3 regions of the Kitasatospora sp. NPDC057223 genome follow, and region 3 is predicted to be linked to each of the others. Evidence: riboswitches for the same ligand, from Rfam matches in the RefSeq annotation. Region 3 holds a riboswitch; each other region holds the start of a gene.
The links. A riboswitch is a leader RNA that binds a small molecule or an ion and turns the genes downstream of it on or off. The one in region 3 is predicted to bind cobalamin.
Positions count from the first base shown of each region.

Region 1 (9,412 bases), on a different contig from region 3:
CTCCGGCACCCACGGTGTGGCGGAGGGCTCGGTCAAGGCCATCGCGGCCGGCGCCGACACCATCTGCGTCGGCGGCGGGCTGGACGACGAGGCCTCGTTCCTCTACCTGCGCGACGCCCTGGTCTGGGCCGTGCGCGAGGGCCGGCTCCCCGCCGCCCGCCTGCACGAGGCCGCCGAGCGCAACCGCGCCGTGGCCCGCTGGTCGGCCGCCGTACGGGCCTCCCAGACCGGCAGCCACGGCGAGGCCGGCATCGGCCTCACCGCCGCCCGGCGCGCCCTGCGCGTGCACGGCGAGCTGCGCCCGGTGACCGGCGCTCCGTACGTGGTCGAGTTCTCCCCCGACGCCAACATCGCGGTCGGCGACGAGACCCCGTGGGGGGTGGCCGGCCCGCTCGCCGAGCTGGTCCCCGGCACCACGGTGGACCGGGTCAGTGCGCCGGCGACCAGGCGGGAGGGCTCCGGCCTGCTCCACGTCGAGGTGGCCGACGAGGCCAGCGACGTCGACACGGCTCCGGTGCTCGGCGCCTCGGCCGGCCGGCCGATGGTCATCGTGGTCCGCGACCTGCACCGCCACCAGTGGATGCGGCGGGCGGCGCTGGCCCTCGTCACCGCCCGCCCGGACGCCGTGGTGGTCGAGATCGGCACCGGGTACGGCGTCGCCGAGACCTTCCGGGCCCGCGGCGTGACCGTCCTGGCGACCCACGGCGGCGCCCGGGTCTGCGGCGTCGCCGCCGCCGAGGCGCTGGCCGGTCTCACCCTGAGCAGCGTGCAGGTCGGCTGACCGACCCGCTGGTCCCCCGGTCGGGGCGGTTGCCGAGAACCGCCCCGACCACCGACATTCCCACCAGACTTCGCACATCGCACTGCCTCCCGTCGGCACCCGTTCCATCGCGGCGGGCGCTCACACCTGCGGGCCCGCGCGTGCAACCATGTGCTGATACACGACGGAGGAGCCGGTGACGGCTGCAGGGCGAGGAGTGAGCGCGGCCATGAGCGGCGACAGGGGAACGGCGGCCCTCCCGGGGGGCACCACGGTGCCGGCACAGAGCGGCACGGCTGCGTCGGGCAGCGCCATCGCCCCGGCGGGCGCCCGGGTGCCGAAGTACTACGGCCTCAAGCGCCACCTGCTCCAGCTCACCGAGACCCAGCCGGCCGGTACGCCCGTCCCGCCCGAGCGGGCGCTAGCGGCCCAGTTCGACACCTCGCGCACGACCGTCCGCCAGGCGCTCCAGGAGCTGGTCGTCGAGGGCCGGCTGGAGCGCATCCAGGGCAAGGGCACCTTCGTGGCCAAGCCCAAGGTCGCCCAGGCGCTCCAGCTGACCTCCTACACCGAGGACATGCGCGCGCAGGGCCTGGAGCCCACCTCCCGGCTGATCGAGGTCGGCTACATCACGGCGGACGACCGGCTCGCCCCGCTGCTGGACATCAAGGCCGGCGGCCGGGTGCTGCGGATCGAGCGCCTGCGGCTCGCCAACGGCGACCCGATGGCGATCGAGGTCGCCCATCTCTCCGCCAAGCGCTTCCCCGCGCTGCGCCGCAACCTGGTCAAGCACAACTCCCTCTACACCGCGCTGCGCGAGGTGTACGGGGTGACCGTGGCGGAGGCCGAGGAGACCATCGAGACCACGCTGGCCAACCCGCGCGAGGCCGGCCTGCTCGGCTCCGACCTCGGCCTGCCGATGCTCCAGCTGTCCCGGCACTCGTTCGACGCCGACGGCGCCCCGGTCGAGTGGGTGCGGTCGATCTACCGCGGCGACCGCTACAAGTTCATCACCCGCCTCCAGCGCCCGGCCCAGTAGCCCGGCCAGGGCCGCAGAACCTTCCGAAATGCCCGGCGCGCACGGTGTGCGCCGGGCATTTTCGTGCGCTGCGCACGCCCTCGAACGTGCCCAAGTTGCACGAGTTCCGTCAATTGCGGTGACACGCGTCACCCAGTGCTCTACATTCCGCTGCTGTAAGTGACTGTCGATCACCACTGGTGCTGCTCGGCGGGTCCAGGGGGCGCCGTCCCCGGGGCTGCGGCGCCGACGAGGTGACACCTCTTCAGCCGGAGCCGCTCATGTCGTCAGATGTCGAAGTAAAAGAGTCCACACCCGAACCGCCGCCCGTCCCGGTGCCCGCGGTCACGCCCGAGCGGGTACTCGCGGGCCTGAGCCTGCTGGTGCCGATCGTCGCGCTGCTCTGGGTCTCCTCGTACGCGAAGGCCGGCCCCGAGGCCGGCGGCGTGCCCTTCTTCTACTGGTACCAGCTGCTCTGGGTACCGGTCTCGGCCGTCTTCACGGTCGCCGCCTACCTGCTGATCACCCGCGACGAGAAGGCCCGCAAGGCCGCGAAGACAGGTGGCGCGCGATGAAGCACGGCGTGAACGTCACAGCCCTGACGGTCTTCATCCTCTTCTTCCTCCTGGTCACCGCGATGGGCTTCCTCGCCTCCCGCTGGCGCCGGGCCGACAACGCCCTGCACCTGGACGAGTGGGGGCTCGGCGGCCGCAGCTTCGGCACCTGGGTGACCTGGTTCCTGCTCGGCGGGGACCTCTACACCGCGTACACCTTCGTCGCCGTGCCCGCCGCGGTGTACGCCACCGGCGCGGCCGGGTTCTTCGCGGTGCCGTACACGATCATCGCGTACCCGCTGGTGTTCCTCTTCCTGCCGCGGCTCTGGTCGGTCTCCCGGGTGCACGGGTACGTCACCCCGGCGGACTTCGTGCGCGGGCGGTACGGCTCCAAGGCGCTGTCGCTGGTGGTCGCGCTGACCGGCATCCTCGCCACCATGCCGTACATCGCGCTCCAGCTGGTCGGCATCCAGGCCGTGCTGGACGTGCTGGGGGTCGGCGGCGGGCCGGGCAGCAACTGGTTCGTCAAGGACCTGCCGCTGTTCCTGGCCTTCGGCGTGCTGGCCGCGTACACGTACTCCTCCGGGCTGCGGGCGCCGGCCCTGATCGCCTTCGTGAAGGACACCCTGGTCTACATCGTGATCATCGTCGCGGTGATCTACATCCCGATGCGGCTCGGCGGCTACGGGCAGATCTTCGACTCGGCCGCGCAGAAGTTCAGCGCGCCCAAGTCGCCCGGTTCGCTGGTCATCCCCGAGAACAAGCAGTGGACGTACGCCACGCTGGCACTCGGCTCGGCGATGGCGCTCTTCATGTACCCGCACTCGGTGACGGGTGTGCTGGCCTCCAAGTCGCGCAAGACGGTGCGGCGCAACATGGCGATCATGCCGGCCTACTCGCTGATGCTCGGCCTGCTGGCGCTGCTCGGCTTCATGGCCATCGCGGCCGGCGTCGGCAGCGGGGTGAAGGGGTTCAACGCACAGCTGTCGGTGCCGCAGCTGTTCGAGAACATGTTCCCGGACTGGTTCACCGGCGTCGCGTTCGCGGCGATCGGTATCGGGGCGCTGGTGCCGGCCGCGATCATGTCGATCGCCGCCGCCAACCTGTTCACCCGCAACGTCTACAAGGAGTTCATCAAGCCGGCCGCCACGCCGGCCGACGAGACCAAGGTCGCCAAGATCGCCTCCCTGCTGGTGAAGGTCGGCGCGCTGGCGTTCGTCCTCACCATGGACAAGCAGTCCGCGATCAACCTCCAGCTGCTCGGCGGCCTGTGGATCCTGCAGACCTTCGTCTCGATCGTCGGCGGGCTGTTCACCCGCTGGTTCCACCGCTGGGCGCTGTTCGCCGGCTGGGCGGTCGGCATGGTCTACGGCACCTGGAAGGCCTGGGGCATCGCCAGCCCCGCCACGAAGCACTTCGGCGGCAACGCGGCCGCGATCCCCGGGATCGGGGAGATCGGCTACATCGGCCTGACGGCCTTCGTGCTGAACCTCGTGGTGGCGGTGGTGCTGACGCTCGTCCTGCGGGCCGCCAAGGCCGCCGAGGGCGTCGACGAGACCAGCCCGTCCGACTACAGCGCCGAGGCCGGCGACGAGGCGACGGCGAGCGCGCCGGTACCGGTGGCGGCGCACTGATACACCCTGCGCGCGCCCTGTGATCGCGCCGTCACCTCCGTGAACACTGGAGGAGGCGGCGCGATCATATTTGTATGAGCGGGCCGTCCGAGGCACTCGACGACAACGGGGAGACGCGGCCATGGCAGAGACCGGCACCACCGTCAACGGACAGCACGCCGAGACGCAGCACCGGAGCACACCGGACGTCCGGCAGCCCTCCCTGCTGATCGCCACCCGGCACGGCGAGTCCACCGCCAACGTCGAGTTCCAGCTCGCCGAGGCCGCCGGTGCGCTCAGCGTCCCGATCAGCTGCCGGGACGCCGACATCCCGCTCTCCATGCACGGCCAGCAGCAGGCGCACGCCCTGGGCCGGTGGTGGGCCGCCCTGCCCACCGCCGACCGCCCGCGCAGCGTCTGGTGCTCCCCGTACGTGCGCACCGCCGAGACGGCCCGGATCGCGCTCGCCCAGGCCGCCGGGCTGGGCGCGGTGCCCATCTCGCTGGCCGTCCGCTACGACGAGCGGCTGCGGGACCGCGAACTCGGCGTCCTGGAGATGCTGACGAGAGCGGCGATCGAGGCGAAGCATCCGGAGGAGGCGGCCCGGCGGCGCAGGATGGGCGAGCTGTACTACCGGCCGCCGGGCGGGGAGTCCTGGTCGGACGTCGCGCTGCGGGTCCGCAGCTGCCTGCGCGACCTGGCCGAGCAGGAGGACGGCCGCCCGGTGCTCCTGGTGGCGCACGACTGCACGGTGCTGATGCTGCGCTACGCGCTGGAGCGGCTCACCGAGCAGCAGCTGCTGGAGCTGGAGCAGGTCCGCAACTGTTCGACCAGCATGTGGCGGGCGGCCGGCGGGCGGCTGCGCCGCGAGCAGTGGAACGGGACGGAGCACCTCGCCGCCGGCCGGTGAGCGGGCCGGGCGGTCAGACCCGCAGGCCCGGCTCCCCCGCCCAGGCGCCGCCCGCGAAGGTGCGCCGGTAGGCCAGTGGCGTGGTGCCCAGCCACCGGCCGAAGTGGTGGCGCAGCGCGGCGCCGTTGCCGAAGCCGCAGCGGGCGGCGATGGCGTCCACCGGCTCGGCCGTGCCCTCCAGCAGGCGCTGCGCGAGCAGCAGCCGCTGGCCGGTGAGCCAGCGGTGCGGGGTGGTGCCGGTCTCCTGCTGGAAGCGGCGGGCGAAGGTGCGCGGGGACATGTGGGCGCGGGCGGCGAGCTGGTCGACCGTCCACTCCTGGTCGAGGTGGTGGCGCATCCAGTCGAGCAGCCCGCCGAGTGAGGCGCCGTCGTCCTCGGGGAGCGGGCGGGCGACGAACTGGGCCTGGCCGCCCTCGCGGTGCGGGGCGACGACCATCCGGCGGGCGATCCCGCGGGCGGTCTCGGCGCCCTGCATGCGGCGGACGAGGTGCAGGCAGGCGTCGATGCCGGCGGCCGTGCCGGCCGAGGTGATCACCGGGTCGGCGTCCGTGTAGAGCACGTCGGGCTCGACGGTGGTGCGGGGAAAGCGCCGGGCGAGTTCGGTGGTGTACCGCCAGTGGGTGGTGGCGCGGCGGCCGTCGAGCAGCCCGGCCTGGCCGAGCAGGAAGGCGCCGCTGCAGATGGAGAGGACCTTGGCGCCGCGGTCGACGGCTGCCCGGAGCGCGTCGACCACGGGCAGCGGGTAGGAGTCGCGCAGGCCGGTCGCGGTGACGATCACCAGGTCGGCCGTGGCCAGCCGCTCGGGGCCGTGCGGTACGTCCACGGTGAAGCCCGCGTGGGTGCGGTGCGGGCCCGGGTGGGCGCCGGCGATCGCGAAGTCGTACACCGGCAGGCCCTCCTCGCTGCGGTCCAGGCCGAAGACCTCGCAGGCCACGCCGAGTTCGAAGGGGTGGACCTCTTCCAGGACGACGGCGACGACGTTCTTGAGCATGCCGTCCAGCATGCCGTGCGGGCCGGGCCGGGCGCCAGGGTCGGGGTGGCAGTATTTCGATGCAATCCTGCGTTCCTGCCACTCGTGGCGCCCCGGACGCGCCGTCAGAGTGGAGTCATGGACTCCTCGGCGCTCACAGGCGCGCTCTCCCTGCTCGGTGCCGTCGGCGGCTTCGGCCTGCTCGGCGTGCTGATCGGCCGCGACGTGGACCGCAACAGCCGGCACGGCCGCGACAACTGGCACCGGCCCACCGGCTACCCGGCCGACCCCGGCACCCCCGACCGGCTGCACGGCGCCCCCGGCCCGGCATCCGAGCCCCTCGCCGGCACCCTCCCGGCCGGCACCCTCCCCGCCGCCGGCGACCTGCCCTCCGGCACACTGGCGCCATGCACATCGTCATCCGCCACGCCCGCGAAGAGGACCTCCCGGGTGCGGGTGAGGTCTGCGTCGAGGCCTTCGTCGGGGGCGGCCACACCGCGCCCGACGGCCCCTACGTCGACCTCCTGCGCGACACCGCCCGCCGGGCCCGGGAGGCCGAACTCCTCGTCGCGGTCGACGGCGGGCCAGGAGGACAGGTCCTCGGCTGTGTGACCTTCGCCGCGGGCGGCACCGTCTGGGCCGACGTCGCCGAGCCGCACGAGGGCGAGATCCGGATGCTCGCCACGGGCGCCCCGGCGCGCGGCCGGGGCGTCGGCGAGGCGCTGGTGCGGGCCGCGCTGGCCCGCAGCGGCGCGCTGGGCCTGACCGCGATGGCGTTCTCCACCCGGCCGGACATGCACGCGGCACACCGCCTCTACGAGCGGATCGGCTTCCGCCGCGCGCCCGGGCGGGACTGGTCACCGGCCCCGGGAATTGACCTGCTGGTCTACAGCAAGGCCCTCTGAAGGCACCGGACGGACACCCGCAGCCACCGGCGCGCGGGGGGTGCCCGAACGGCCCGCACGGGCCCCGGAAAGCCACGTCAAGGGCCCCTCCGGGATGACTCCACACCACTCGCCCACTCGAACAAACGATCGGCGCGACACAACATGTGGTGGTAACAAGGATCAGCGGCACTAGATGTATGCTCACTCCTGCTGTCGAACGCAGGGGAACCCGGTGCGAATCCGGGACTGCCCCGCAGCGGTGAGCGGGCTGTTCCCAAGGCCCCGCGAGTCCGAATACCTGCCGACGGCGTGCCACACGGCCTCCCCGCAGAGGCCCTGCAGCACGGCAACACTTCCGGGCCTCGCGGGCGGGCCGGGGAGACACCGTCGCGCGACGCCACCCGGCACACGCGCCGTGCTCCCCTGCCCCCGTACGGCCCGGTGACCTTGAGTCGTCCGCCGATCGCCGCCAGGAGAGAGCGCCTTGACCACCGCTGCCTCAGCCACGCTGCCCGCCCAGGGTTCCAGCACCTCCGCACCGTCCGACCCGACGGTGTCCGACCCGGGCGGAGCGCTCCTGCGGCTGCTGACCGACCGCAGCGCAGACCTGCCCGAGGTCGACCCCGGCCACGTCGCCGCCGCCGCCCTGCGCGGCCGCCACGCCGGCTCCGACTTCGCGGAGCTGCGCGGGCTGGCCGTCGAGGCCGCCGCGTCGATGATCGCCGAGGACCCGCAGTACTCGAAGCTCGCCGCCCGCCTGCTCGCCCTGGAGATCGCCGACGAGGCCGTCGGCCAGGGCGCGGTGTCCTTCTCCGCCTCGATCACGGTCGGCCACGCCGAGGGCCTGATCGGCGACACCACGGCCGCGTTCGTGGCCAAGCACGCCGACACCCTGGACGCCCTGATCGACCAGAGGGGCGACGACCGCTTCGAGTACTTCGGCCTGCGCACCGTCCAGTCGCGCTACCTGCTGCGCCACCCCATCACCCGCAAGGTGATCGAGACCCCGCAGCACTTCCTGCTCCGCGTCGCGTCCGGCCTGGCGGTCGGCGACGACGAGCAGTCGGTGCGCGAGGTGTCCGAGCTGTACGCGCTGATGAGCGCGCTGTCCTACCTGCCGTCCTCGCCGACGCTGTTCAACTCGGGCACCAAGCACCCGCAGATGTCCAGCTGCTACCTGCTGGACTCGCCGCTGGACAACCTGGACTCGATCTACTCGCGCTACGCGCAGATCGCCCGGCTGTCCAAGCACGCCGGCGGCATCGGCCTGTCCTACAGCCGGATCCGCTCGCGCGGCTCGCTGATCCGCGGCACCAACGGCAAGTCGAACGGCATCGTGCCGTTCCTGCGCACGCTGGACTCCTCGGTCGCGGCGGTCAACCAGGGCGGCCGGCGCAAGGGCGCGGCCTGCGTCTACCTGGAGACCTGGCACGCGGACATCGAGGAGTTCCTGGAGCTGCGCGACAGCACCGGCGAGGAGGCGCGGCGCACCCACAACCTGAACCTCGCCCACTGGATCCCGGACGAGTTCATGCGCCGGGTGAACGCCGACGCCGACTGGTCGCTGTTCTCCCCCGCCGACACCCCCGAGCTGGTCGACCTGTGGGGCGCCGACTTCGACGCCGCCTACCTCGCCGCCGAGGCCGCGGGCAAGGCCGTGCGCACCATCCCCGCGCAGACCCTCTACTCGCGGATGATGCGCACCCTGGCGCAGACCGGCAACGGCTGGATGACCTTCAAGGACGCCTCCAACCGCGCCGCCAACCAGACCGCCGTCCCCGGCCGGACCGTCCACTCCTCCAACCTCTGCACCGAGATCATCGAGGTCACGGACGATTCCGAGACCGCCGTCTGCAACCTCGGCTCGGTCAACCTGGGCGCGCACGTCGCCCCCGGCGCCACCCCCGCCGACCTGCTGAACGCGATGGACTGGGACCGGCTGGACACCACCGTCCGCACCGCCGTCACCTTCCTCGACCGCGTGGTGGACATCAACTTCTACCCGACCCCCGAGGCCGGCGCCTCGAACTCCCGCTGGCGCCCGGTCGGCCTCGGCGTGATGGGCCTTCAGGACGTCTTCTTCCAGCTCCGCCTGGACTTCGACTCCGCCGAGGCCAAGCGGCTGTCCACGCTGATCGCCGAGCGCATCATGCTGGTCGCCTACGAGCGCTCCAACGAGCTGGCCGAGGAGCTGGGCCGGCACGAGGCGTACGCGGAGACCCGCGCCGCCCGCGGCCAGCTGCACATCGACCACTTCGAGACGGCCCCGCAGTGGGCGGAGCGCTGGGACGCGCTGCGCGCCAGGATCGCCGCCACCGGCCTGCGCAACTCGCTGCTGCTGGCGATCGCGCCGACCGCCACCATCGCGTCCATCGCGGGCGTGTACGAGTGCATCGAGCCGCAGGTGTCCAACCTGTTCAAGCGCGAGACCCTCTCCGGCGAGTTCCTCCAGGTCAACCCGTACCTGGTCCGCGAGCTCAAGGAGCTGGGCGTCTGGGACGCCCAGACCCGGGACGCGCTGCGCGAGGCCAACGGCTCCGTGCAGGAGCTGAACTGGCTGCCCGTCGAGGTCCGCTCGCTGTACCGCACCGCGTGGGAGCTGCCGCAGCGCGCGCTGATCGACCTGGCCGCCGCCCGGCAGCCGTACATCGACCAGAGCCAGTCGCTGAACCTCTTCATGGCGGCGCCGACCATCGGCAA
Region 1 covers NZ_JBHUWW010000040.1:11,964-21,375, forward strand. The annotation lists gene ACFUK0_RS16655 (glycoside hydrolase family 3 protein) at 1-781, shown strand, start outside; gene ACFUK0_RS16660 (GntR family transcriptional regulator) at 990-1,799, shown strand; gene ACFUK0_RS16665 (DUF3311 domain-containing protein) at 2,060-2,353, shown strand; gene mctP (monocarboxylate uptake permease MctP) at 2,350-3,966, shown strand; gene ACFUK0_RS16675 (histidine phosphatase family protein) at 4,088-4,855, shown strand; gene ACFUK0_RS16680 (helix-turn-helix domain-containing protein) at 4,869-5,846, opposite strand; gene ACFUK0_RS16685 (GNAT family N-acetyltransferase) at 6,233-6,730, shown strand; cobalamin riboswitch at 6,893-7,033, shown strand; gene ACFUK0_RS16690 (ribonucleoside-diphosphate reductase subunit alpha) at 7,221-9,412, shown strand, end outside.
Region 1: another riboswitch for cobalamin. It lies ahead of ACFUK0_RS16690 (ribonucleoside-diphosphate reductase subunit alpha); the one in region 3 lies ahead of ACFUK0_RS20565 (cobalamin biosynthesis protein).

Region 2 (9,412 bases), on a different contig from region 3:
CGTAGTCGGCGCGGATCGGCAGCTCGCGGTGGCCCCGGTCGACCAGGACGGCCAGCTGGACGGCGCGGGGGCGGCCGATGTCGCCGAGCGCGTCGAGCGCGGCGCGGATGGTGCGGCCGGAGAAGAGCACGTCGTCGACCAGGATGACGAGCTTGCCGTCGATGCCGCCGGGCGGGATCTCGGTGTGCTCCAGGGCGCGGGCGGGCTTCAGCCGCAGGTCGTCCCGGTACATCGTGATGTCCAGGGTGCCGAGCGGGATCTCGCGCCCGGTGATCTGGGTGAGCTTCGCGTGCAGCCGGCGGGCGAGGTGGACACCGCGGGTGTGGATGCCGAGCAGGACGACGTCCTCGGCACCCTTGGCACGCTCCACGATCTCGTGGGCGATGCGGGTGACGACCCGGGCGATGTCGGTGCCGTCGAGCACCTGGTGCGGCGGGCGCGGAGCGGATGATGCGTCTTTTGCAGTGGTCATGCCGAAGCCGACCTCCTTCCCCGCCTCACAGGACGGGCCTTAAAGGATGTCTGGTAGCGGCTCCCCCGGCGCGGCGGAAGCCTCGGTCATCCTATCAGCGTGCAGTTCGGTCACTGACGGGGAGACTATCCGGGGGTGGTTCGTTCCGCTTTGTGACATCGCAGGTCAACCAGCCCGCACCGGCGCGGTTCATGCCGCCGACGCGGGCCATTCGCACGACTGCCCCATTCGGCTTGACGCAGCTACCTCACTCTACGTAACCTCACAGTGAGTTACGGGACGCACGTCGAACCCACCGGTAGGGCGTGTCGCACAGCCGTCGGCCTTACGGCCGTCAGCCGGTCGTGGCTCACCACTCAACGCGAGCAGTCTCGCGCGAAGCAATCTCGTCCGGGGAGATCAATGTCCAGCGACTACGCGAAGCAACTCGGGGGCAAGCTCCGAGCGATCCGCACCCAGCAGGGGCTCTCCCTGCACGGTGTCGAGGAGAAGTCCCAGGGGCGCTGGAAGGCAGTCGTCGTCGGCTCGTACGAGCGTGGCGACCGTGCGGTCACCGTGCAGCGGCTGGCCGAGCTGGCGGAGTTCTACGGTGTCCCGGTGCAGGAGCTGCTGCCCGGCGGTACGCCCGGCGGCGCGGCCGAGCCGCCGCCGCGCCTGGTGCTCGACCTGGAGCGGCTGACCCAGGTGCCGTCCGAGAAGGCCGGACCGCTGCAGCGCTACGCGGCGACCATCCAGAGCCAGCGCGGGGACTACAACGGCAAGGTGCTGTCGATCCGCCAGGACGACCTGCGCACGCTGGCCGTGATCTACGACCAGTCGCCGTCGATCCTCACCGAGCAGCTGATCTCCTGGGGCGTGCTGAACCCCGACGCGCGCCGTGCGGTGCGCGAGGAGGACGCGAGCTGACCGCTCCCCACCTGCAGAATCGTCACGGCGCGGCACCCTTGGTCTCCCAGGGTCCCGCGCCGTCGGCATGCCGGGCCGCCCTCGGAACCCCGGGGCTCAGCACACCGTGCCGAGGCTGAAGCCCGGCTGCGCGTCGATCCCCGACAGCAGCGCCCCGCCCGGCGCGGGCGTCCAGTCCTGTCCGCCGCTCCGCCAGGCCCAGGCCGCCTCCCGGTACTCCCCGCAGGCCGCCGCCGAACCCTGCGAGCCGTACAACAGCGCCGCCCCCGGCAGCTCCCGGGCGAGGCCCGCGCAGAGCACGGCGCAGACCAGGTCGAGATCCTCGTCGTTGATCCGCACCACCCCGTCCTCCCAGTGCAGGATGCGGGCCGCGGCCTCCAGCCGGCCGCCCGGCGCGTCGACCGTGCAGCGGAACTCGTACACCCCGAAGCCCGCACCGACCAGCATCCGGCGGAAGACCTCGGCGCCCCGCTGGTAGGCCTCGCGGACCGGTCCCGGACTCTCGCCGGCGCCCTGGCCGCCGCCGTGTCCGCCGGCCGGCCCGTCGTCGAGCAGCAGCTCGATGTGGCGCAGCGTCAGGCCGTTCTCCCGGGCGCGCACCAGGCGGGGGACGAAGTCGGCGGCGAGCTCCTCGCCCTGGTAGGGCAGCAGCTGGGCCTGGAGCGGCGGGTTGACCAGGTAGCGGTCCCGGGCGGCGGGCTCGGCCGGGTCGAGCCGGTGCAGCAGGCAGAAGTCCTCGAAGTCGGCGGGGTGGAACATCCGGGCCCGGACGACCTCGAAGGTGCGGTGGGCCTCGGCCAGCAGCGCGGCGGTGTCCGCGAGGTAGCCGTCGTAGTCGGCCGCGTCCGCGAGGCCCCAGGGGCGGGCGCGTTCGAAGTCCTCACGGCTGGTCAGGATGCCCGTGATGAAGGCCTGCTCACTGTGCCGGGCCTGCTCCCGCACGGCCTGCGGGCGGCGCCCCCAGCCCGGGGCCTGGCAGGAGGGGAGTGCGGGGCGGCGGGGGCGGCCGTTGCGGGGCATCGGGAGCTCCAGGGGGTGGGAGGCGGGTGCGGCGGGGGCGCCGTTGCTCCTGTTCCTCCCCACCCCCGGGAGTCACACACGCACGATGTGTCACAGCCCTGTAACCGCGCGTGAGGTGCGCGCCGCGCAGAGTGGCTAGGCCGGCCGCGGGGCGCGGGCGAGCTGGCGGGACTGCGCGACCAGGCGGCCGGACTCGTCCCACACCTCGGCGTCCTCCTCGAAGTAGCCGCCGGCCAGGTTGCGGGTGGCGTGGCTGACCCGCAGCCAGCCGGGGACGGGCCTGGCCCGCAGGTGGACGGTCAGTTCGATGGTCGGCGCCCAGCCGGGCAGGCCGAGGTCGAAGGTGACCGGCGGCAGCGCGTCGGCGACCAGCAGGAGCAGCAGCGGGTCGGGGTCACGGCCGTCGGCGAGCCGGAACCAGCCCTGGATGCGGCCGTTCCTCGACGGCTGCCCGAGGGCCCAGCCGACGGTGGACGGGTCGAGCCGCAGGTCGAAGCGCTCCAGCAGGGCGGCCTGCTCGATCAGTTCCTTGGGGGCGTGCTCCATGCCGATGCACTGCTCGGGCGGCGGCAGCTGCGGCGGCCGGGCACTGGTGTGCACCTCGCCCTCGGCGGCGGCCAGGTCGCCGTAACTGGCGAGGACGCGCAGCCGCTCGACGGGCCTGCCGTCCTCGCCGGTCTGGGTGAGGGAGGCGGTGCCGGTGGAGAGGCTGCGGCCGCGGCGGATCACCTCGGTGCTGACGGTGGCGGGGCCCGGGCGCGAGGCGGAGAGGTAGTAGCCGCTGATCGACATCGGGTCGGGGTGCCCGGGGTGCTCCAGCGAGAGCGCGTGGCCGGCCACCGCGAGCAGCAGCCCGCCGTTGACGCCGCCGCCGATCTGCCAGCCCGCCCCGAGTTCGCCGTCGTAGCGGCCGAGCCCGTCCGGGTGCGGGGTCAGGGCGATGCCCTGGTCGAACTCGCTGCGAATCGCCGTGGTCATGGGTGGTACGCCCTCCGCTGCCGGGTCGGTCGACATCCGTGTTACTTGCCAGTAGCAAGACCCTACTGCACCGGCGTGAACACGCGAAGGCCGCCGGACCCGTGTGGTCCGGCGGCCTTCGGAGGATGCTTCGCATCCGGCTGCGTCAGTCGCGGCGGATCGTGGGCTTGAGCTCCATGAACCGCGCCAGCAGGCCGTTGACGAAGGACGGGGAGTCGTCCGTGGAGAACTCCTTGGCGATCTCGACTGCCTCGTCCAGGACGACCGCGTCCGGGACGCCGTCCTCCCAGATCAGCTCGTAGGCGCCGAGCCGCAGGACGTTGCGGTCCACGATCGGCATCCGGTCGAGCGTCCAGCCCACCGCGTACGTGGCGATCAGCTCGTCGATGCGACGGGCGTGCTGGGCGTACCCCTCGATCAGCTGCATGGTGTACTCGCCGATCTGCGGGGTGCCCTCGTCCGGCTTGGGCTCCCGTGCACGGGCCACCCAGTCGGCGAGGACGCGCTGCGGGTCGACGTCCCGGTGGTCCGCCTCGAAGAGGATCTGGAAGGCTCGCGTACGGGCCTTACTGCGTGCGGCCGACACGGTTACTTGACCCGCCCGAGGTAGCTGCCGTCGCGGGTGTCGACCTTGATCTTCTCACCGGTGGTGAGGAAGAGCGGGACGGCGATCTCGGCGCCGGTCTCCAGCGTGGCCGGCTTGGAGCCACCGGTGGAGCGGTCGCCCTGGACGCCCGGCTCGGTGTGCGAGATGAGCAGCTCGACCGAGGCCGGCAGCTCGATGTACAGAGGAGCGCCCTCGTACATGGCGACGACGGCGTCGAAGCCCTCCAGCAGGTACTTGGAGGCGTCACCGACGACGGCGGGCTCGATGGTCACCTGGTCGTAGGTGTCCGTGTCCATGAACACGAAGTTCGAGCCGTCCTTGTACGAGAACTGCATGCCGCGCTTGTCGACGTTGGCGGTCTCGACCTTGGTGCCGGCGTTGAAGGTCTTGTCGACGACCTTGCCGCTCAGGACCTCCTTGAGCTTGGTGCGCACGAAGGCCGGGCCCTTGCCGGGCTTGACGTGCTGGAACTCTACGACGGACCAGAGCTTGCCACCGTCGAGCTTGAGGACCATGCCGTTCTTGAGATCGTTCGTGGAAGCCACGGGCGCACTTACTCCTGGATATAGCTGTCAAGGAACCAAGGGGACGCGACCCGGCCCCGGCCGCCGCAGGACAAGTGCGGCATCGGGACTACAGGGCGAGGAGCTCCTTGGTGGTGATGGTGAGCAGCTCGGGCCCGCCCTCTTCGAGGGGGCGCACCACGAGCGTGTCCTCGATCCGGACCCCGCCCCTGCCCGGGAGATGCACTCCTGGGCCGACGGTGACCGGCACGCGATTGTCCAGTTTACCCATGTCTGCGGGACCGAGACGCGGCGCCTCCCGGATCTCCAGGCCGATGCCGTGGCCGAGCGGGTGCGGAGAGGCCTCGGTGTGACCCGCGGCCTGCAGGATCTCGCGGGCCGCCGCGTCCGGCGCGCAGCTCTCGACACCCGGCCCGAGCGCCTCGCGGCCGGCCCGCTGGGCGCGGAACACCAGCCGGTGGAGCTCCACCTGCCAGGGCGCGGGGGACGCGCCGATCACGAACGTGCGGGCGGTGGAGACCCCGTAGCCGCGGTACTGGGCGCCGAGGACGACGGTCAGGAAGTCGCCCTCCTCGACCCGCCGGTCGGTGGGCTGGTGGCTCGCCTGCCCGGAGTGGCTGCCGGTGCCGACGGAGACCGGGAAGGCCGCCCGGTCGGCGCCGTGGTCGATCATGCGGCGCTCCAGCTCCATCGCCAGGTGCCGCTCGGTGCGCCCGACCAGGATCGATTCGAGCAGCTCGCTGAGCGCCTGGTCGGCGATCTCGGCCGCGATCCGCAGGTCGGCGATCTCGTGCTCGTCCTTGATCACCCGCATCCGCTCGACCACCCGGCGCGCGTCCGCCAGCCGCACGCCCTCGGCGACGGCCGCGACCGCGCGGTGGCGGCTGACGGTGAGGTCGTGCTCCTCCACCGCGAGGTCGCCGACCCGCAGCCGGGCGGCCGCCTCGGCGGCGGCGAGCGCGGTGTCCGCGCCGGCCGTCACCTGGAGCTGGGTGAGGTCCTCGCCGAGCAGGTGCTCGCCGGTGTCGTCCGGCGGCAGGTCGTCCGGCAGCGCGAGCAGGGCGCGCTCCCTGGTGAGCAGCAGCGTCGCCCCGCAGGGGGCGCAGCCGGTCAGGTAGCGGACGTTCGCCGGCCGGGTGATCAGAGCCGCGTCCGTCCCCGACGCGCTGCAGTGTTCCCTCAGACGCTCCCGCCGGCCCGCGTACGCATCAGACATGGGTCGAGCGTACGGAGCCCGGCGCCGGTTCGCCCGCCGAGCAGGCCGGACGGGCGGACGCGTCGGCTGTCCGGCCGGGCTTCGCGGGCCCGCTCAGCGGGGCGGCGGCCTGAGCGCGGGCGTCCGGTCAGGACGGCGACCAGCGCTGTTCGATCCTGCCGAGGCGCCAGTACGCGATCGCCGCCGCCCAGACGACCACGAAGAGTCCGACGATCACATAGCCCACGTTGTCGAGCGACAGGCCGGCGACGAAGCCGGACACCGGGTCGGTCAGGTCCAGCTTCTCGTGCAGGACGCTGACCAGCTCGATCGTGCCGATGATGAACGCCACCGCGATCGACAGGCCGGTGATGGTCAGGTTGTAGTACACCTTGCGCACCGGGTTGGAGAACGCCCACTGGTACGCGAAGTTCATGAACGTCCCGTCCAGCGTGTCGAACAGGCTCATCCCGGCCGCGAACAGCAGCGGCAGGCAGACGATCGCGTACCAGGGCAGCCCCGCGGCGGCGCCGCTGCCGGCCATCACCATCAGCGTCACCTCGGTCGCGGTGTCGAAGCCCAGGCCCAGCACCATCCCGACCGGGAACATCTGGCCGGGGCGGGTGATCGAACGGGTGGCCCGGTTCAGCACCCGGTTGAACAGGCCGCGCGCGTTGAGGTGCTCCTCCAGCTCCGCCTCGTCGTAGCGGCCCGCCCGCATCGCCCGGAAGACCCGCAGGATGCCGAACAGCGCGGCCAGGTTCAGCGCGCCGATCAGGTACAGGAACGCACCGGAGGCGCTCGTGCCGAGGACGCCCAGCCACTGGTGGGTCGGCGAGTCCTCGTCCATCAGCGTGTTCGCCAGCTGGGCGCCGCCCGCCACCAGCGCCGCCATCAGGACCACCATCGAGGAGTGCCCGAGGGCGAACCAGAAGCCCACCGACACCGGGCGCTTGCCGTCCGCCATCAGCTTGCGGGTGGTGTTGTCGATCACCGCGATGTGGTCGGCGTCGAAGGCGTGCCGCATGCCGAGCGTGTAGGCGGTGATGCCGAGGCCGACCCCGAACACCTGGGTGCCGACGGCGTACTCGTGCGGGGCAACCAGGAAGAACAGCGTCCCGAAGGCCGCCACGTGCATCGCCAGGATCACCGCCATCAGCCCGGCCGTACGGACGGTGTCCTCGCGTCGCCAGCGGAACGCCGGCAGCGCGGGCGCGGCCGCCACCGGGGCAGCTTCGATTTCGGGCAGGGTCATCTGCGGATCACGCTCCAGCACCTCGTGGATCACTTCGTGAGATGCCGTGGCCGGTCTCCTGGCTGACAGGGTCCGAACTCCTCCGCACGGGCCTTCCCAGGCGCCCGACGGCGCCCAGTGACCACCCGGCCCCGACGGGGCCGGGAGGGTGCGGAGACTCCCTGATCACAGTGGCGAGGGCCGCGCCGGTCTGGGACCTCTGAAGGTCCGTCACCGGCTTCCCGAACACCACGGCGGGCAACACCGTACGGGGCGTCAGGTGACGCTTGCAAGGCTGCGCACCTGCGCAGGTGTCCAGGATCACATGCCCTGGGCTGCGACAATGGCACGCATGCATCTCGTACCGGCCGAGCGCGCGGGCCACCGGACCATCGACGGACACCGGGTCTGCGAAGCCATCGCGGCGATCGGCGACACCGCTCACGTCCGCACCTGGGCCGACCGCTTCTCCCTGCTCGCCGACCCCGGGCGGCTGGCCCTGCTGCTCGCCCTGCACCGGGCCGGGCCGCTCGCCGTCAGCGACCTCGCCGTGGCCACCGGCATGCGCGACCCCGCCGTCTCGCAGGCCCTGCGGCTGCTGCGGACGGCCGGCGCGGTCGCCGGGGACAAGGACGGCCGGGTGGTGCGCTACCGGCTCGTCGACGAACAGCTCGGCGCGCTGCTGGCGCCCTGCACGGCGGCCGAGCACACCGAACCCGGCTCGGCCACCGGCTGAGCGCCCCCGCCGGGAGCGCCGCCCCCGTCAGGCCTGCTGGCAGCGCGGGCACCAGAACAGGTTGCGGGCCGCGTGCTGCTCGGTGCGGACGGCGGTGCCGCAGACCAGGCAGGGCATCGCGGCCCGCCGGTAGACGTACACCTCGCCGCCGTGGTCGTCCACCCGCGGCGGGCGGCCCATCGCCTCGGGGGTGTGCTCGGGGCGGACGGTGTCGATCCGGCCCGCGTCGACGCCCTCGTGCATCAGGGCGACCAGGTCGGCCCAGATCGCGTCCCACTCGGCGCGGGTGAGGTCGCGCCCCGCCCGGTGCGGGCTGATGCCGAGCCGGAAGAGCACCTCGGCGCGGTAGACGTTGCCGACGCCGGCCAGCACCTTCTGGTCCATCAGCAGCGCCGCGACGGTCGTGCGGCTGGCCGAGATCCGCCGCCAGGCGAGGCCCGCGTCGGCGTCCGCGCGCAGCGGGTCGGGGCCGAGACGGGCGTGCACGGCGGCCTTCCCCGCGGCGGTGAGCAGCTCGCAGGTGGTGGGGCCGCGCAGGTCGGCGTACGAGTCGTCGTTCTCCAGCCGCAGCCGGACGAGGCCCACGGGCGCGGGGGCCGGGCCCTCGGCGAACGTGAAGCCGCCGTACAGGCCGAGGTGGATGTGCAGCCAGGCGCCCTCCTCGAAGCCGAGGAACAGGTGCTTGCCGGTCGCCTCGGCCTCGGTCAGCAGCTGTCCGTCGATCAGCTCGGCGTCGGCGGCGAACCGCCCCTGCGGGCTGGAGACCCGGACGGGGCGTTTGCCGAAAGCGGTGAAGTTCTCGGCGGCCAGGCGGTGGATGATGTGGCCTTCGGGCACGGGCGCAGCTCCCCCGGTGGATCAGCAGGACGGGTCCAGTGTCCCAGCCGGCACTGACAGGGCGGGCGGTCCGGATCTAGTGCACGGGGTGGCCGAGCAGGCGGGCGAGGATGACCCGGTCCAGTGCGGCGGCGGTGGCGCCGACGTCCAGCTGGGAGTTGTCGATGATCGGCAGGCCCGAGTTGTACCAGCCGGCCATCCGCCCGTGGATCCGGGCCACCTCCTCGTCGCTGAGGCGCCGGTTGCCGCTGCGGCGGGCGTTGCGGGCGAGGACGGAGTCCAGGCCGGGGAGCAGGACGACGGGGATCATGCCGGGGCCGATGTGGCGCTTCCAGCCGCCGAGGCCGATGGCCGGCCGGTCGGGGAACACGGCGTCGTCGATGATGCAGGAGATGCCGTTGGCGAGGTAGTTGCGACACGCGAAGCCGCAGGTGCGCCGGGCCAGCCGGTACTGGGCCTCGGAGGCGTTGTTCCAGCCGGACTGCGGGTTGGCGAAGCCGGACTGCACCCACTCCCGCACGTCGTCCAGGCTGATGTGCGCGGTCGGGCTCGGGCGCCGCTCGGCCCAGTGCCGGGCGACGGTGGTCTTGCCGGCGCCGGCCGGGCCGATCAGCAGCACCGCGATCGGGCCGCCGGGGGCGTGCGGCTGCGGCGGGTGCGCCGGGAGCTGGACGGGCGAACCGGAGGGCAGCAGGAAGTGCCCGGTCGCGGCGGGCGGCGACGCGGCGGGCGCCGTCACGGCACCCGGCCGGTGCAGCGAGGGGCTGCCGTGCGGGTACGGGGGCGGCGACGCGGCGGGGCCGGGCGCGGCCACGGCGGGCGGCGCCGCGACGACGGCCGGGGCGGCCGGCGGGGCGGCGGCCGGTACCGGGGCGGGCACGACGACCGGGATGGCCACGGTCG
Region 2 covers NZ_JBHUWW010000037.1:35,399-44,810, reverse strand. The annotation lists gene pyrR (bifunctional pyr operon transcriptional regulator/uracil phosphoribosyltransferase PyrR) at 1-472, opposite strand, end outside; gene ACFUK0_RS16005 (transcriptional regulator) at 875-1,378, shown strand; gene ACFUK0_RS16000 (hypothetical protein) at 1,475-2,398, opposite strand; gene ACFUK0_RS15995 (thioesterase family protein) at 2,534-3,376, opposite strand; gene nusB (transcription antitermination factor NusB) at 3,522-3,962, opposite strand; gene efp (elongation factor P) at 3,965-4,528, opposite strand; gene ACFUK0_RS15980 (M24 family metallopeptidase) at 4,617-5,723, opposite strand; gene ACFUK0_RS15975 (HoxN/HupN/NixA family nickel/cobalt transporter) at 5,851-6,957, opposite strand; cobalamin riboswitch at 6,988-7,205, opposite strand; gene ACFUK0_RS15970 (ArsR/SmtB family transcription factor) at 7,289-7,672, shown strand; gene ACFUK0_RS15965 (Fpg/Nei family DNA glycosylase) at 7,700-8,509, opposite strand; gene ACFUK0_RS15960 (AAA family ATPase) at 8,586-9,412, opposite strand, start outside.
Region 2: another riboswitch for cobalamin. It lies ahead of ACFUK0_RS15975 (HoxN/HupN/NixA family nickel/cobalt transporter); the one in region 3 lies ahead of ACFUK0_RS20565 (cobalamin biosynthesis protein).

Region 3 (9,412 bases):
GCAGCGGCGGGAGGCCGAGCCGTGAGCGCAGCCAGGGCTGCTGGCACAGGACGGCCGCCAGCAGCAGGCCCGCGCCCGCGGTGGCGTAGTCGGCGAACAGCGCGGGCGCCGTGCCGCCGGCCGTCCGGATCATGGCGGCGACGGCGGCGCCCAGCGCGACCACGGCCAGCGGGAGGGCGTAGCCGCGCCGACGCGGGTGCAGCACCGCCCAGCCCGCGATGCACAGCGTGGTGACGTACATCGCGACGCCGTCGGCGAGCACGGTGTCCTTGTACAGCTGCAGGCCGTAGAGATCCGCCACCAGGACGCCGGCGCCGGCCGTGACCAGCAGGATGCCGGCCCGGATCGTGAGCTGCTTCCACCGCGGGCCCCAGGGGCGGTTGGGGCGGTAGCAGAACGCGATCATCAGCGCGGCGAACGGGGACAGACCGGCGAACACCCAGGCTTCGGGATGCTCGCCGAGCTGCCGGGTCAGTTCGGTGTCATGCGTGAACAGGACGACCAGCAGGGTGCCGTCGAGGGCGAACATCGCCGACATCGCCACCAGCAGCGGCGAGACCAGCAGGAACCGGAGAAGTGACCGGATCGTCATGGTCGAAGGGTACCGGTCGCCGCCACCTGTCGAAAGATGTCCGATCTGCGCCCTGAGAAGTCCATATGACGCTGTGTCACTCTCGGCGCGGCAGGCCCGCCGCCGCGAACCGTGCGGCCCCCGCGACCAGGTGCTCCGCCAACTGCGGCGCGCCGGCCCAGTGCAGGTGCAGGTACGAGGCGTGGACGTTGCCCGCCGCGAAGCCCTCGGTGCGCGGCCCGGCCGGGGTGCGCCACCCCCAGGCGGGCTGCTCCCCGGCGCCGGGCTCACAGACCGTACGGTGGAACTCGTGGCCCCGCACCCGGGTGCCGGCCGGGGCCAGCGGCGAGTCGTGCAGGGCCACCGCCTCGCGGTAGCCGAGGGTGAGGCGCTCGGTCATCCGGGCCTTGGCGTCCAGCACGCCGCACATCGGCAGGCCGTCCAACTCCTGCCCGAGGTAGAGCAGTCCGGCGCATTCGGCGGCCACCGGCGCGCCGCTCAGGGCGAGTGCGCCGATCGCGCGGCGCAGGGCGGCGTTGCCGCTCAGCTCCGAGACGTACATCTCGGGGAAGCCGCCGCCGATCACCAGCCCGGCGGTACCGGCGGGCAGGGCCTCGGCGTGCAGCGGGTCGAAGGGCGCCACCTCGGCCCCGGCCGCGGTGAGCAGTTCGGCGTTCTCGGCGTACGAGAAGGAGAAGGCGGCGCCCGCCGCGAGCGCGATCCGGGGGCGGGGGCCGGCGACGGGGGTGACCTCGGCGGTGGCGTCCCAGGGGGTGTCGGGCAGCGGGGGAGCCGTCCGGGCGAGCGCGAGCACGGCGTCCAGGTCGACGGAGGCGGCGATCAACTCGCCCATGTCCCGTACGGCGCGCAGGGCTTCGGCTGATCGCTCGACGGCCGGGATCAGGCCGAGGTGCCGGGAGGGGGTGGCCACGGCGGCGGAGCGCCGGACCGAGCCGAGGACGGGCACGCCGGAGCCCTCCTCCAGGGCCTCCCGGAGCAGGTCCTCGTGCCGGTCGGAGGCGACCCGGTTGAGGATCACGCCCGCGAGGCGCACCTCCGGGTCCCAGGAGGCGAAGCCGTGCACCAGGGCGGCCACCGAGCGTGACTGCGAGGAGGCGTCCACGACCAGCACCACGGGTGCCCGCAGCAGTTTGGCCACGTGGGCCGTGGAGGCCAGCTCGCCCTGTCCGGAGGCGCCGTCGAACAGCCCCATCACGCCCTCGACCACCGCGACGTCCGCCCCGGCCGCGCCGTGCAGGAACAGCGGTGCCACCTGACCGGGGCCGCACATGTAGGCGTCCAGGTTGCGGCCCGGCCGACCGGCGGCCAGCGAGTGGTAGCCGGGGTCGATGTAGTCCGGGCCGACCTTGTGCGGGGAGACGGCCAGGCCCCGGGCGGCGAGCGCGGCCATCAGCCCGGTGGCGACGGTGGTCTTGCCGGAGCCGGAGGCCGGTGCGGCGATGACGAGACGGGGGATGTTCACGGTGACGGCTGCTCTACCACTCGATACCGCGCTGGCCCTTGCGGCCGGCGTCCATGGGGTGCTTGACCTTGGTCATCTCGGTGACCAGGTCGGCGAGTTCGAGCAGCGGCTCCTTGGCGTAGCGGCCGGTGATCACCACGTGCTGGCTGCCCGGGCGGTCCTTCAGCACCGCGACGACCTCCTCCACGTCGACCCAGCCCCAGTGCATCGGGTAGGTGAACTCGTCCAGCACGTAGAAGCGGTAGGTCTCGGCGGCCAGGTCGCGCTTGACCTGCTCCCAGCCCTCCTTGGCCGCCTCCTCGCTGGACTCGGCCATGTCGGCGGTGCGCTGCACCCAGGACCAGCCCTCGCCCATCTTGTGCCAGGCGACGGTGCCGCCCTCGCCGGAGGCGCCGAGCACGCGCAGCGCGTTCTCCTCCCCGACCTTCCACTTGGCGGACTTCACGAACTGGAACACCCCGACCGGCCAGCCCTGGTTCCAGGCCCGCAGGGCCATGCCGAACGCGGCCGTGGACTTGCCCTTCCCCGGGCCGGTGTGCACGGCGGTGATCGGCAGCGTGCGGCGCTGACGGGTCGTCAGGCCGTCGTCGGGGACGGTCTCCGGCTTTCCCTGCGGCATGGGTCAGGCTGCCTTTCGGTTGGCGGGGCCGGTGGTTCCGGCGGTGGGTCGGTGGGCGTGCACGAGTGCGGCGACGCCCTCGGCCCGCAGTTCGTCCAGGGTCACGGCGGAGGCGCCCAACTGCCCGGCCAGCTTGCGGGCCAGGCCCAGCCGGACGGGGCCGGACTCGCAGTCCAGTACGACGCTCGCCAGGCCCTGGGCGGCGAGCAGCCCGGCGGCCCGCCCGGCGTCGGCCAGCGCGTCGCGGCCGCCGGTGGCCCGGCCGTCGGTGACCACGACCAGCAGCGGGCGGCGGTGCGGATCGCGCATCCGCTCCACCCGCAGCGTCTCGTGGGCCCGCAGCAGGCCGGCCGCGAGCGGCGTCCGGCCGCCGGTGGGCAGCGACTCCAGCCGGGCCGCCCCGACCTCCACCGAGGAGGTCGGCGGCAGCGCCAGCTCGGCGGCCGCGCCGCGGAAGGTGATCAGGCCGACCTTGTCGCGGCGCTGGTAGGCGTCCATCAGCAGGGACAGCACGGCGCCCTTGACGGCGGTCATCCGCTGCCGGGCCGCCATCGACCCGGAGGCGTCCACCACGAACAGCACCAGGTTGGACTCCCGGCCCTGGCGGACCTGCTCGCGGAAGTCGTCCCGGCGCAGCTCCAGCGCCCGCCCGGTACGCCCGCGCGCGTGCTGGTGCGGGGCGGCGGCCTGCAGGGTCGCGGCGAGGTGCAGCCTGGTCAGCGTGCCCGCCGGGCGCCGGGCCCGGACGGTGTGCCCGCCGTCGGTCTCGGCGGGGGAGCGGCGCCCCTGGGCGCCCTTGCCGGTGCCGGGCACCTTGAACAGCCTCGTCCGGTACGGCTCCCCGGCGGCGACCGGAGCCTTCTCCCGGGCCGGGCCGGGGGCGGGGCTCCGGTCGGGTACGTCCTGGGCGGGGGAGTCCGGGGCCGGGGTGTCGCCCGCCGGGGCGTCCCGGGCCGGTTCGTCGAGGGCGGGCGCGTCCGGCCCGGCGGGGTCGGGGGCACCGCCGCCGTCCGGGCCGCCGTCCGGCCCGTCGCCGTTCCCGTCCGGCCCGTCACCCTCCGGCCCGCCGTCGGGATCGGGGTCGGGTTCGTCCGTAGGCTCCGGCTCCGGCTCGGCGTGCTCCTCCAGCGTCCGGTCCAGCTTCTCCTCGTCCAGCCCGGGTGCGTCGAACGGGTTGCGCCGGCGGCGGTGCGGCAGGGCCAGCCGGGCGGCCTGGCGGACGTCCTCCTCCAGCACCTCGGTGCGGCCCGACCAGGCGGCCAGCGCCACGGCGGTGCGGGCCATCACGATGTCCGCGCGCAGCCCGTCCACCTCGAACGCGGCGCAGACGGCGGTGATCTGACGGAGCGCCACATCACTGAGCAGGACTTCGGGCAGCAGGGCGCGGGCGGTGGTGATCCGGGCCGCGAGGGTCTGCTCGTCGTCGGCGAAGCGCGCGGCGAAGCCGGTCGGGTCGGCGTCGTGCGCGAGCCGGCGGCGGACGACCTCGGCCCGCTCCGACGGGTCGCGGGTGGCGGCGATCTCGACGGTGAGCCCGAACCGGTCGAGCAGCTGCGGGCGCAGCTCGCCCTCCTCCGGGTTCATCGTGCCGACCAGCAGGAACCGGGCCGCGTGCCGCACCGAGACGCCCTCGCGCTCGACGTACGAGCGACCCATCGCGGCGGCGTCCAGCAGCAGGTCCACGACGTGGTCCTGGAGCAGGTTGACCTCGTCGATGTAGAGCACGCCGCGGTGGGCCCTGGCCAGCAGGCCGGGCTCGTAGGCCTTGACGCCCTCGGCGAGCGCCCGCTCCAGGTCGAGCGAGCCGACGATCCGGTCCTCGGTCACGCCGACCGGGAGTTCGACCAGGTGGGCGGCCCGGGAGGCGGTGTCCGCGCCGTCGTGGGCGCCGTCCGGGCACTGCGGGTCGGGGGCGGCCGGGTCGCAGGCGAAGCGGCAGCCGCCGACGGTCGCGATGGACGGCAGCAGGCCGGCCAGCGCGCGCACCATCGTCGACTTGGCGGTGCCCTTCTCGCCGCGCACGAGCACCCCGCCGACGGCCGGCGAGACCGCGTTGAGCAGCAGCCCGAGCCGCAGGTCGGCCATGCCGACGATCGCGGTGAACGGGTATCGGACGTCACTCATTCGCGGTCCATCTCCTCTGTCAGGTCTTCGGCATCCGTACCCACAGAACTGCTCACGGCGCACCCGGCGGCACGAAGGGCAGCCCGTCCGCCGGGATCCCGCCCTCGATCAGGCGCCACAGCGCGCCGGTGTCGGCGTGCTCCTCGATCAGGTCGCCGAGCCGGTCCAGCCGGGCCTCGCGCGCCTCGGCGAAGCAGGTGTCCGGCGCCGGGACGAACGCGCGCCCGGCCAGCTTCGCCACCTCGCGCAGCAACTCCCGGCGGAACCCGTCGTTCTCCAGCGCGCCGTGCCAGGTCGTCCCCCACACCGATCCGTCCCGGCAGCCGTCCAGGCTCTGCCCGCGGCCATCGGAGAAGAACGGCTCCCCGCCCTCGACCGTGACCACGCCGTGGTGGATCTCGTAGCCCTCGACCCGCTGCCCGTAGGCCTCGCCGACCGGCCGGGCCAGCACCTTTTCGGCGCCGAACCGGACGTGCGCGGGCAGCAGGCCGAGGCCGCCGACCGCGCCGGCCTTCGACTCCACCTCGTCCACGATCTCCCGGGCCAGCATCTGGTACCCGCCGCAGACGCCCAGCACCGGCAGCCCGGCCGCGGCCCGCGCCCTCAGCGCCGGCTCCAGGCCGCGCTCGCGCAGCCAGGCCAGGTCGGCGACGGTCGCCCGGGTGCCGGGCAGGATCACCAGGTCGGCGTCGGCCAGTTCCTCCGGCCGGGTCGCCCAGCGGACGAGCACCCCGGGCTCCTGGGACAGCGCGTCCAGGTCGGTGAAGTTGGACAGCCGGGGGAACCGCACCACGGCCACCCGCAGCACGTCCGCGCCGTACGGGCCGGGGCTGTCCTCCCGGTCGACGACGGTGGAGAGGTCGAGCGAGTCCTCGGCGTCCAGCCACAGGCCCTTGAGCATCGGCAGGGTGCCGAGCACCGGACGGCCGGTCAGGCCGTGCAGCATCTCCAGGCCCGGCTGGAGCAGCCGGGCGTCGCCGCGGAACTTGTTGACGAACCAGCCGGCCACGTGCCGCTGGTCCTCGGCGGACAGCAGCGCCAGCGTTCCGTACATGGCGGCGAACACCCCGCCCCGGTCGATGTCGCCGACCACGACGACGGGCAGCCCGGCGGCGGTGGCCAGGCCCATGTTGGCGATGTCGCGGTCCCGCAGGTTGATCTCGGCGGGCGAGCCCGCGCCCTCGCAGACCACCACGTCGTACCGGCGCCGCAGGTCGGCCAGGCACTCCAGGGCCCGCTCCAGCAGGACGGGCTTGCGCTCGCGGTAGTCCATCGCGCCGACCTCGGCGACCGCCCGCCCGAGCAGCACCACCTGGCTGCGGCCGTCCGCGCCGGGCTTCAGCAGCACCGGGTTCATCGCCGCCTCGGGCTCGACCCGGGCGGCCTGCGCCTGCATCGCCTGCGCGCGGCCGATCTCGGCGCCGTCGGCGGTGACGAAGGAGTTGAGGGACATGTTCTGCGCCTTGAACGGCGCGACCCTGACGCCCTGCCGGGCCAGCCACCGGCAGATCCCTGCCGTGACCACGCTCTTGCCCGCGTCCGACGTCGTTCCGGCGACCAGCAGTGCCCCGCTCAATTCCGGCCACCCTCTCGTTGACTGCCTCGTTGCCCACCGACTGTCCGTAGGGCGTACCGCAGGGCGCCGTGCCCGGCCACCGTGACGCCGAGCGCCAGCAGGCCGACCCGGCGGGACAGCCGGCAGGCGCGCTCGATGTCGTCCACCCCGACCGGGCGCAGTTCGGCGCCGAGCACCGGCCGGTGCTCGACCCGCGCCCCGTACGCGAGGGTGCCGCCCAGCCGCACCCCGAGGGCGCCGGCGAAGGCGGCCTCGGCGCGGCCCGCGTTGGGGCTGGGGTGGGCGGCGCCGTCGCGGTGCCAGACCCGCCAGGCCGTGCCGGGCTCGCGAGCGGCGCAGACCGTCAGCAGGGCGGTGAGCCGGGCCCCCGGCCAGCCCGCCACGTCGTCGAGCCGGGCCGAGGCCCAGCCGAACCGGGCGTAGCGCGGCGAGCGGTGCCCGACCATCGCGTCCAGGGTGTTGACGGCGCGGAAGGCGAGCAGGCCGGGGGTGCCGGCCAGCGAACCCCAGACCAGGGCGTTCACCACGGCGTCGGCGGTGTTCTCGGCGACGGACTCGACCACGGCGCGGGCGATCTGCTGCTCGTCGAGGGCGCTCGGGTCGCGCCCGCACAGGTGCGGCAGCCGCTCGCGGGCGGCGGCGAGGTCGCCCGCGGAGAGCGCGCGGCCGATGGTCCGCGCCTCCCGGGTGAGCGAGGTGCCGCCGAGCACCGTCCAGGTCGCGGCGGCGGCCAGCGCCGCCCGGCCGGCGGGGAGCCGCCCGGCCGTCCGCTCGGCCAGCACGGCGCCGGCCGCGACGGTGCCGACGCAGAGCGCCGTGTACGCCGTGCCGGCGGCGCGGCGGTCACGCCAGAGCAGCCGCTCCAGGCGGCCGGCGGCGGTGCCGAAGGCGGCCACGGGGTGGCCGCGGCGGGGGTCCGCGAAGCGGGCGTCGGCGAGGTATCCGGCGACGGCTCCGAGGGCGAAGGCTGCGCTGCGGGTCAGCCCGCGCACGGCAGGGGCGACGCGGTTCGGCGGCGGGCTCGGTTCGACGGTGGCCGGTGGTCGGCCCGGGCAGCCTGCATGGCGTGCGTGTCCTCACTCAGGGTCCGCGCCCTGGATCGACGTACCGGGGGCGAGAGTCTCCTGGCTTCCGGGTCGGGCACGCCCGGGGCGTCCGCGGGCCCCGGGGGGCCGTGCTGACGCCTGTTCGAGTGTGCTCCCCGGTGACAGTGGCGGGACCGCGCCGGATTCGCACCGGCTTCCTCTGCATTGCCTCCGTTTGGCTGAAGGATCCCATCACGCTGTTCGACCGGGCGTCAACCGAGGTCGCGGAGGGTTTGGTCACACGCCGGGCGGGCACGGCGGGCGCGCCCGCAGCGGCGGTTGGGCGGCCGGCCGGCCGGCCCCGGGAACCGTCGCTACCTCCGAGTACGGTGCCCGCCGGGCCGTCGGGCTCTGGACGATCCGCCGGTCGCGCGGGTGGAGCCCGGGCCGCGCTTCGTGCGTTCGGAGCCTGGGGGCGCACCGGCCCCGGCCCGTACGGTCGTTCCCCATGCGACCCAGACAGCCCCACCTGCCGCCGGTCCCCTTCTCGCCCGCGGCGGCCAGGGCACACCGTGCCGGACTGGGCCTGACCCCTCAACAGGTGGCCGAGGGGATGGCCGCGCACGGGATCCGGCTGCTGCCCGGCCACGTCATCGGCTGGGAGAGCGGTGAGATCCGGCCGTCCGAGGAGGAGTTCATCGCCCTGGCCCGCGCCCTGTGGTGTCCGCCGGCGCAGCTGATGGGCGCCCGCCCGGCCTGCCTGCGCGACTTCCGGGTGGCCCGCGAGCTGGGCCGGGAGGAGGCGGCCCGCCGGATCGGCGTCCCGCCGCGCGCGTACGAACTGGCGGAGGCCACCGGCAGCTGGAACGGCGACGAGGACCAGACGTACGCCCTGGCCCAGGTGCTCGGGCTGACCCTGCGGGACGTGCCGGCCGTGCTCGGGCGCGGGGACGAACTCGAACAGCGGCTGCGCCGGTGCGTCGACGGGCGCTGGCAGGCGCAGGTCAAGGCGATCGGGCGGATCGTCCCGGTGCCGCGGGAGACCCTGGCCGCCGTCCTGACGGACCTCCAGGAGGAGCAGCAGGTCACCGCCCACTGGGGTGCGGGCAGCTGGGGGTCCGCCGCCCCGGCGCAACCTGAGCCGCCCCGGCGTGACCGCCCGCTCGCCGAGCGCTTCTGGGAGCTGCTGGCGGGGCAGCACACCGGGATCCCGGTCTGACCGGCGCCGGCGGCGAGCCGGCGTTCCGTGCCCCGGACGGCCCGCACCGGTGGCCGCCCGCCCGCGCGGCGAGTGGACTGGTGTGTGTATGCAACCGGGCCGCGGCCGGCGAGGCGGCGGAGCGGCAGGCACCAGAGCGGGGAGAGCGATATGCGTTGGGGAACCGCAGCCGTCGTGGCGGCAGCCGCAGCCGGGACGGGCGTCGCCGTGCTGGCGCTCGGCCGCAGGGTCTCCGAGCGGGCGGTGCACCCGGGGGCGGGCGGCGCCCCGAAGGGCGCCGCGCAGGTACGGGTCACCGGCCTGGCGGCCGGCCGCGTCACGCTCACCCGGACGCCGCAGAGCGCCCGCCCCGGCCGCTACGCCCTCGAATGGGGGGCGGACGGTCACGCGGTGGTCGGGGACGTCCTGCAGAGCTCCCCGCAGGGCGTCACCCGCCGTCTGGAGCGCGCCGACGGCGCCCCGGAGCCAGGTACCGCCGTCCGGCTGACCCCGCGGGTGTACCGGGGCGACCCGGGGACCGCCCTCGGGCTCCCGTTCATCGAGACCGCCGCCAACGGTGAGGGCGGCGCGCTGCCCGCCTGGTACGTGGACGGCAAGCGCGGCATCTGGGTGCTGCTGGTGCACGGCCCGGGCGCCGACCGCGAGCAGACGCTCTGCGCGATGCCCCAGCTGGCGCGGCTCGGCCTGCCCGTCCTCTCGGTCACCTACCGGGGGGACGAGGGGGCGCCGGCCTCCCCCGACGGGCTGGGCCACTTCGGCGAGACCGAGTGGCGCGACGTCGAGGCGGCCGTCCGG
Region 3 covers NZ_JBHUWW010000056.1:17,038-26,449, reverse strand. The annotation lists gene ACFUK0_RS20590 (hypothetical protein) at 1-592, opposite strand, end outside; gene ACFUK0_RS20585 (cobyrinate a,c-diamide synthase) at 669-2,054, opposite strand; gene cobO (cob(I)yrinic acid a,c-diamide adenosyltransferase) at 2,068-2,673, opposite strand; gene ACFUK0_RS20575 (putative cobaltochelatase) at 2,677-4,797, opposite strand; gene ACFUK0_RS20570 (cobyric acid synthase) at 4,850-6,373, opposite strand; gene ACFUK0_RS20565 (cobalamin biosynthesis protein) at 6,370-7,365, opposite strand; cobalamin riboswitch at 7,470-7,664, opposite strand; gene ACFUK0_RS20560 (helix-turn-helix domain-containing protein) at 7,907-8,617, shown strand; gene ACFUK0_RS20555 (alpha/beta hydrolase family protein) at 8,768-9,412, shown strand, end outside.